DNA from 2 places in the Nonomuraea sp. bgisy101 genome. Region 2 is predicted to be linked to the other one. Evidence: riboswitches for the same ligand, from Rfam matches in the RefSeq annotation. Region 2 holds a riboswitch; the other holds the start of a gene.
The links. Region 2 has a riboswitch for S-adenosylmethionine ahead of thrC (threonine synthase). Riboswitches for the same ligand answer to the same signal wherever they lie in the genome.
Positions count from the first base shown of each region.

Region 1: it holds a riboswitch for S-adenosylmethionine, as region 2 does, so the genes downstream of both, AC3EO4_RS07465 (aminotransferase class V-fold PLP-dependent enzyme) here and thrC (threonine synthase) in region 2, are expected to answer to the same signal.

Region 1 is NZ_JBYITD010000003.1:261,406-264,808, reverse strand. Features, by position in the region: gene AC3EO4_RS07465 (aminotransferase class V-fold PLP-dependent enzyme) at 1-1,239, opposite strand, end outside; SAM riboswitch class IV at 1,287-1,402, opposite strand; gene AC3EO4_RS07460 (TerC family protein) at 1,503-2,237, shown strand; gene AC3EO4_RS07455 (cytochrome P450) at 2,237-3,403, shown strand, end outside.
Region 2 is NZ_JBYITD010000011.1:30,459-33,861, forward strand. Features, by position in the region: gene AC3EO4_RS21700 (alpha,alpha-trehalose-phosphate synthase (UDP-forming)) at 1-1,230, opposite strand, end outside; gene AC3EO4_RS21705 (RNA polymerase sigma factor) at 1,254-1,814, shown strand; SAM riboswitch class I at 1,874-2,013, shown strand; gene thrC (threonine synthase) at 2,027-3,259, shown strand; gene AC3EO4_RS21715 (MoaD/ThiS family protein) at 3,277-3,403, shown strand, end outside.

The DNA.
Region 1 (3,403 bases), on a different contig from region 2:
ATCCTGCAGCGCGCCGATCAGCCGGTCGACGTGCTCCTCGGTCGTGCCGATCCCGATCGAGGCCCTGACGGCCGACGCGGCGTCGTCCTCGCAACCGCCGTCCGCTATGTCGAGCAGGTGGCGCAGGAACGGGTGTGCGCAGAACTTCCCGTCCCGCACGCCGATGCCGTACTCGGTGGACAGCGCCTCGGCGACCTGCCTGGCGGTGTACCCGTCGACGACGAACGACACGATGCCGACCCGCGGGTGGTCGGGCCCCCAGAGCGACAGCTCGCGCACCCCCTCGATGGCGCCCAGTCCCTCGCGCAGCCTGGCGATCAGCCGCTCCTCCTCGCTGACCAGCGGCGTCCACCCCGTCGCGGTGAGCGCGTCACACGCGGCGGCCAGCGCGATCGCTCCCAGCACGTTCGGGGTGCCCGCCTCGTGCCTGGGCTCGGCGTCCTCGTGCCACTCGGTGGTCCCCTCGTCGAGGGCGCCCACCGACCTCACCGCCCCGCCTCCCTTGAGGTACGGCTCGCCGTCCGACAGCCAGTCACGCCGCCCGACCAGCACTCCCGCGCCGAAGGGCGCGTAGAGCTTGTGGCCGGAGAAGGCGACGTAGTCTAGGTCGAGCGCCGTCAGGTTGAGCTTGCGGTGCGGGACGAGCTGGGCGGCGTCGACGAGGACGCGGGCGCCGTGCCTGTGGGCGATGTGCGCGAGGGCGGCGATCGGCCACAGCTCGCCCGTCACGTTGGAGGCGGCGGTGACGACGAGCAGCTTGGGGCCCTCGATGGCGGCGAGCGCCTCGTCGGCCTGCCGTACGGCCTCGCCGGGGAAGGCGGGGGGAGCGAGGCGCACGACGCGCTGCCACGGGAGCAGGGACGCGTGGTGCTCGGTGTCGAAGACGACGGTCGTGGTGCCCTCGGGAAGGCACCGGGCCAGCAGGTTGGTGGCGTCGGTCGTGTTGCGGGTGAAGATGACCGCGTCGTCGGTGCGGGCGCCGACGAAGGCGCGGACGGTGTGGCGCGCCTGCTCGTAGCGGGCGGTGGTCAGCTGCGAGGCGTAGCCCGCGCCGCGGTGGACGCTTGAGTAGGCCGGGAGCGCGGCGGTGACGGCGGCGCTGACCGGCTCCAGACAGGGCGCGCTGGCGGCGTAGTCGAGGTTGGCGTAGGAGACCAGGCGGCCACCCTTGACCGGCACCTCGAGGTCCTCGCCCAGCACCTTGACCTGAACGGGGTTGAAGATCGTCGCAACGGACACGGCACAGCCCTTCTGGGGTCATCGGACCCCCGGCCGTGGCGCATCGGAGCCCGCGCTTGCCCGCCACACCTCGTGGCGGACCAGGTCTTCACCCGGGGCACCCCGCCGCGGACGCGAGGGTTGCCGGCCAGCAAGCCGGGGCTAAGCGCTGGCACTCATGACCTACGCCCGAACTATAACCGACACGGGGTGCCACTTCGCAAGCCGCGAACTTCTGGGGCGATCGGCTCGTTGGGGTTGGGGACAGCGAACCAAGGAGGCACATGATGATGGACTGGGTGGCAGACCCACAGATCTGGATCGGGTTCTTCACCCTGGTCGCCCTGGAGATCGTCCTGGGAATAGACAACATCATCTTCATCTCGATCCTGGCAGGGAAGCTGCCGCCCGAGCAGCGCGACAGGGCGAGGGTCCTCGGACTCGCCGCCGCCCTCGTCTCGCGTCTGCTGCTGCTCCTCGGGCTCTCCTGGGTGGTGAAGCTGACGGAGCCGCTCTTCGAGGTCTTCGGGCACGGGATCTCGGGCCGCGATCTGATCCTCATCCTCGGTGGCCTGTTCCTGCTGGCCAAGAGCGTGCTGGAGATCGGCGAGAGCATGGAGCTGAAGGACAAGGACGGCAAGGACCGCAAGGTGACCTCCTTCACGTCGGTCATCCTCCAGATCATGGTGCTCGACATCGTGTTCTCGCTCGACTCGGTCATCACCGCGGTGGGCATGGTGGACGAGCTGGGCGTGATGGTCGCGGCCGTCATCGTCGCGGTGCTGGTGATGCTGTTCGCGTCGGGGCCGATCAGCAGGTTCGTGGACAGGCACCCGAGCATCAAGATGCTGGCGCTGTCGTTCCTGGTGCTGATCGGGGTGGTGCTCCTGGCCGAGGGCTTCGACCAGCACATCCCGAAGGGCTACATCTACTTCGCGATGGCGTTCTCGGTGATCGTCGAGCTGCTCAACATCAGGATGAGGAGCAGGCACGCGAAGGCCGAATCTAATATGCAGTAGTGCGCTTTGATCCTTGGAATCCGGATTTTGTAGCTTCGCCCTACGCGGTCTACGACGAGCTGCGGCGCGACGCGCCGGTCAGCTTCTTCGAGCCCACGGGACAGTGGCTGATCGCCAGGCACGCGGACGTCAACGCGCTGCTCAGGGATCGCCGTCTGGGCAGGTCCTACCTGCACCTCGCCACGCACGAGGAGTTCGGGCGCGAGCCGGAGCCGGAGTTCCAGGAGCCGTTCTGGCGGGTGGTCAACGCCGGCATGCTCGACGTCGAGCCGCCGGTGCACACCCGCCTGCGCCGGCTGGTCTCCAAGGCGTTCACGCCGAGGATGGTCGAGTCGATGCGGCCCAGGGTCCGCGCGATCGTCGAGCGCCTGGTCGACGACTTCGTGGAGAAGGGCGGCGGCGACCTGATCGCCGAGGTCGCCGAGCCGCTGCCGGTCACCGTCATCGCCGAGATGCTCGGCGTCCCGGACGCCGACAGGCACCTGCTGCGCCCATGGTCGGCCGACATCTGCGGCATGTACGAGCTGAACCCCTCGCAGGAGGCGCAGCACACCGCGGTCAGGGCCGCGTCGGAGTTCTCCGACTACCTGAAGGACCTCGCCCGCGCCCGCAAGGCCGCTCCCGGCGAGGACCTGATCAGCGCCCTCGCGCAGATCGAGGAGCTGACCGAGGACGAGCTGGTCGGCACCTGCGTGCTGCTGCTCAACGCGGGCCACGAGGCGACCGTGAACGTGACCGGCAACGGCTGGTGGTCGCTGTTCCGCAACCCCTCCGAGCTGGTACGGCTGCGCGAGGACCTCTCGCTGCTTCCCACGGCGATCGAGGAGCTGATGCGCTACGACACCCCGCTGCAGATGTTCGAGCGCTGGGTGCTGGAGGACATCGAGGTCGGCGGCGTGGCCATCCCGAAGGGCGTGGAGGTGGCCCTGCTGTTCGGCTCGGCCAACCGCGATCCCGAGGTCTTCGACGAGCCCGACACGCTCGACGTCGGCCGAGCGGACAACCCGCACATCTCGTTCGGCGCCGGCATCCACTTCTGCCTGGGCGCGCCGCTGGCCAGGATCGAGCTGGTGGAGTCCTTCGGCGCCCTCCTGAGGAGGGCGCCGGCGATGGAGCTGACGAGCGAGCCCGTCTGGAACCCCGGCTACATCATTCGCGGGCTCCGG
Region 2 (3,403 bases):
GCGCGAGAGCACGAGCGCGCAGCGCGGGGACAGGATCGGGCCCTCCTTGGCGACCAGGTTCATGCCATCGCGGATGGGGTTGACCAGCAGCACGTCGGCGAGGCGGTAGGCGGCGAGGGAGCGCGGGTAGTCGTCGTTGACGTTGAGGATCAGCGGATCCCAGTCCTCGGTGGCGTACTCGTCCTCGATCTCCTTGGCGCAGCGTTGCACAGCGGCGGTGTATTCGCGGTATTCGGGCAGGTCGTGGCGGGATGGGTAGGCGAAGGCGAGGTGTACCACCCGACCATGCCATTCGGGGTGGGCGGCCAGGAACTCCCTGTAGGCCAGCAGGCCGCGCACGATGTTCTTCGACAGCTCGGTACGGTCGATGCGCACGATCAGCCTGCGGTCGCCGACCTGCTCGCGCAGCGCGGCCATGTTGGACTCGACGTCGGGCTCGCAGGCACGCTTCCACAGCGAGTCGCCGTCGACGCCGAGGCCGTGCACGCCGATGCGGGTGGTGCGGCCCTCGTGGCTGACCGTCCTGTCGAAGACCTTGGCGCCCAGCAGGCTCTGGCAGCAGTCCATGAACGCGCCGGCCCACCGCTCGGTCAGGAATCCGGCGTGGTCGGCGCCGAGGATGCCTTCGAGCACCTCGCGCGCGACCTCGTCCGGCAGCAGCGAGAAGTACTCGGGAGGCGCCCACGGCGTGTGGCTGAAGTGGGCGATCCGCAGGTCGGGGCGTTCGGCGCGGAGCATCGCAGGGGTGAGCGTCAGGTGGTAGTCCTGCACCATCACCTTGGCGCCGTGGCCGGCCTCCTCGGCCAGTGCCAGCGCGAACGCGCCGTTGTAGTCGCGGTAGGACTCCCACTCCTTCGTGAACCTGGTGCCGAAATAGGGGGCGTTAGGCGTGTCGTACAGCAGGTGGTTGACGAACCAGAGGGTCGAGTTGGCCACCGCGTTGTACGCGCGGTGGAAGGTCGCAGGGGGGATGTCCAGCATGCGCAACTTGCCGGTGTCGTAGCCCGCCTGGTCGAGCCGCCCGCCAGGAGCAAGCCGTGCGGCGCTGCGGTCGCCGTCGGACAGCGCGGCGCACACCCAGAGCACGCCCTCGTCCCTGACCACTCCCGAGAGCCCGGAAACCAGGCCCCCGCCACCGCGTTTCATGGTCAGGTCGCCGTCGTCGGAAACGGTGAAGGAGACAGGGCCACGGTTGGAAGCCACAAGAACGCTGTTCACAACATCCACCATGACCCCGAACATAGGATCTCGCTATGGCCCTAGATGAGCTAACCGAGGAACTGGCCCGCTCCGCCGCGGGAGGCGATCATCGCGCGCTTGGCGAGCTCCTGAAGCGGATCGAACCCGACGTGCTGCGACACTGCGCCCGTATCCTGCCGTACCACCAGGACGCCGAGGAGGCCTGCCAGGACACCCTGCTCGCCGTGGCCCGCAACATCGGGCGTTTCGAGGGCAGGGCCAGGTTCAGCACCTGGCTGCACATCGTGACGGCCAACTGCGCGCGCACCACCTACAGGTCGCTGAAGCGCAGGGCCGCCGAGCAGACCTCGGAGGAGCTGCCCGTCCAGAAGCCCGACGTGCGCAGGGTGAGCGTCATCGCGGGGTCGAGGCTCGACCTGCTCGACGCGATGGAGGCGCTGGAGGCCGACAAGCCCGACCTGGCTCAGGCGCTGGTGCTGCGCGACATCGTCCAGCTCGACTACAACGAGGTGGCCGAGCAGCTGGGCATCCCGCTCGGCACCGCGAAGTCGCGGATCCACCAGGCGCGCAAGTACGTGCAGGCCGCGCTTGGTGATACATATCGTCTCAGCTAGCGAGACGGTTGGTCGTGTCAGGGGCACGGCCGGGTATCGTGATGCCCACAACTCCATATTGCTCATCCAGAGGGGTGGAGGGACCGGCCCTGCGAAGCCCCGGCAACCCTCCCGGACTGAACTCGTGAAGTGACGAGGCCGGCCGGGACAGGTGCCAATTCCGGTCTGTGACCAAGGCGGTCGCAGACGAAGATGAGGGAAGGCCTCGCTTCATGTCGCTTGACTTCGGTCCTGCTGTCGCTCTGTCCTGCCGCGAGTGCGGCGCGCGCTACGACCTCGGCCCCAGCTTCGCGTGTCTGGAGTGTTTCGGGCCGCTCGAGGTGGCCTACTCGTTCGGGTCCGTCTCCCGCGCCGACATCGAGGCAGGACCGGCCAACATCTGGCGTTACCGCTCGCTGCTGCCGGTGCCCGTCGACGTGGCGAGCAAGCAGAACATGAACCCCGGCTGGACGAAGCTCGTCAAGGCCGACAACCTGGGCAAGGCCCTCGGCATCCGCGACCTGCACGTGAAGGACGACTCGGGCAACCCCACCCACTCCTTCAAGGACCGCGTGGTCGCCATCGCCGTCGAGGCGGCGCGCAACTTCGGCTTCCACACCCTGTCGTGCTCGTCCACCGGCAACCTGGCCGGCGCGGTGACCGCGGCCGCCGCCCGCGCGGGGCTCGACGCCTGCGTGTTCATCCCGGCCGACCTGGAGCAGGCCAAGATCGCCATGGCGCGCGTCTTCGGCGGCAAGCTGGTCGGCATCCAGGGCACCTACGACGAGGTCAACCGCTTCTGCTCGGAGCTCATCGGCGACCCGCTGGGTGACAAGTGGGGCTTCGTCAACGTCAACCTGCGGCCCTACTACGCCGAGGGTTCCAAGACACTGGCCTACGAGATCGCCGAGCAGCTCGGCTGGCGGCTGCCGGACCAGATCATCATCCCGGTGGCCTCGGGGTCGCAGCTCACGAAGATCGACAAGGGCTTCAAGGAGCTGATCGCGCTCGGGCTGGTCGAGGACACCCCCTACAAGATCTTCGGCGCGCAGGCGCTCGGCTGCTCGCCGGTCTCCACGGCCTTCAAGGCAGGCCACGACGTGGTGCAGCCGGTCAAGCCGGACACCATCGCCAAGTCGCTGGCCATCGGCAACCCGGCCGACGGGCCGTACGTGCTCGACATCGCGCGCCGTACGGGCGGGGCGGTCGAGGACGTGACCGACGCCGAGGTGGTGTCGGCGATCAAGCTGCTGGCGTCGACGGAGGGCGTCTTCGCCGAGACCGCGGGCGGGGTGACCGTGGGCGTGCTGAAGAAGCTCGTCGACACGGGGCAGCTCGACCCCTCGCTGACCACCGTGGTCCTCAACACCGGTGACGGTCTCAAGACGCTCGACGCGATCGCGGACGACGCGACGCCCACGGCCGTGATCAGGCCGTCCCTTGACGCGTTCCGCGCGGCTGTCTGAAAGGAAAGGTAGAAGTCATGAGCGTTTCGGTGCGGATTCCCACCATCCTGCGCACGTACACGAACGGCAGCGCGGAGGTGAGCGGCGAGGGCGCCACGCTTCGCGAGGTGCTGCAGAAGCTGGACGCCGACTACCCGGGTATCG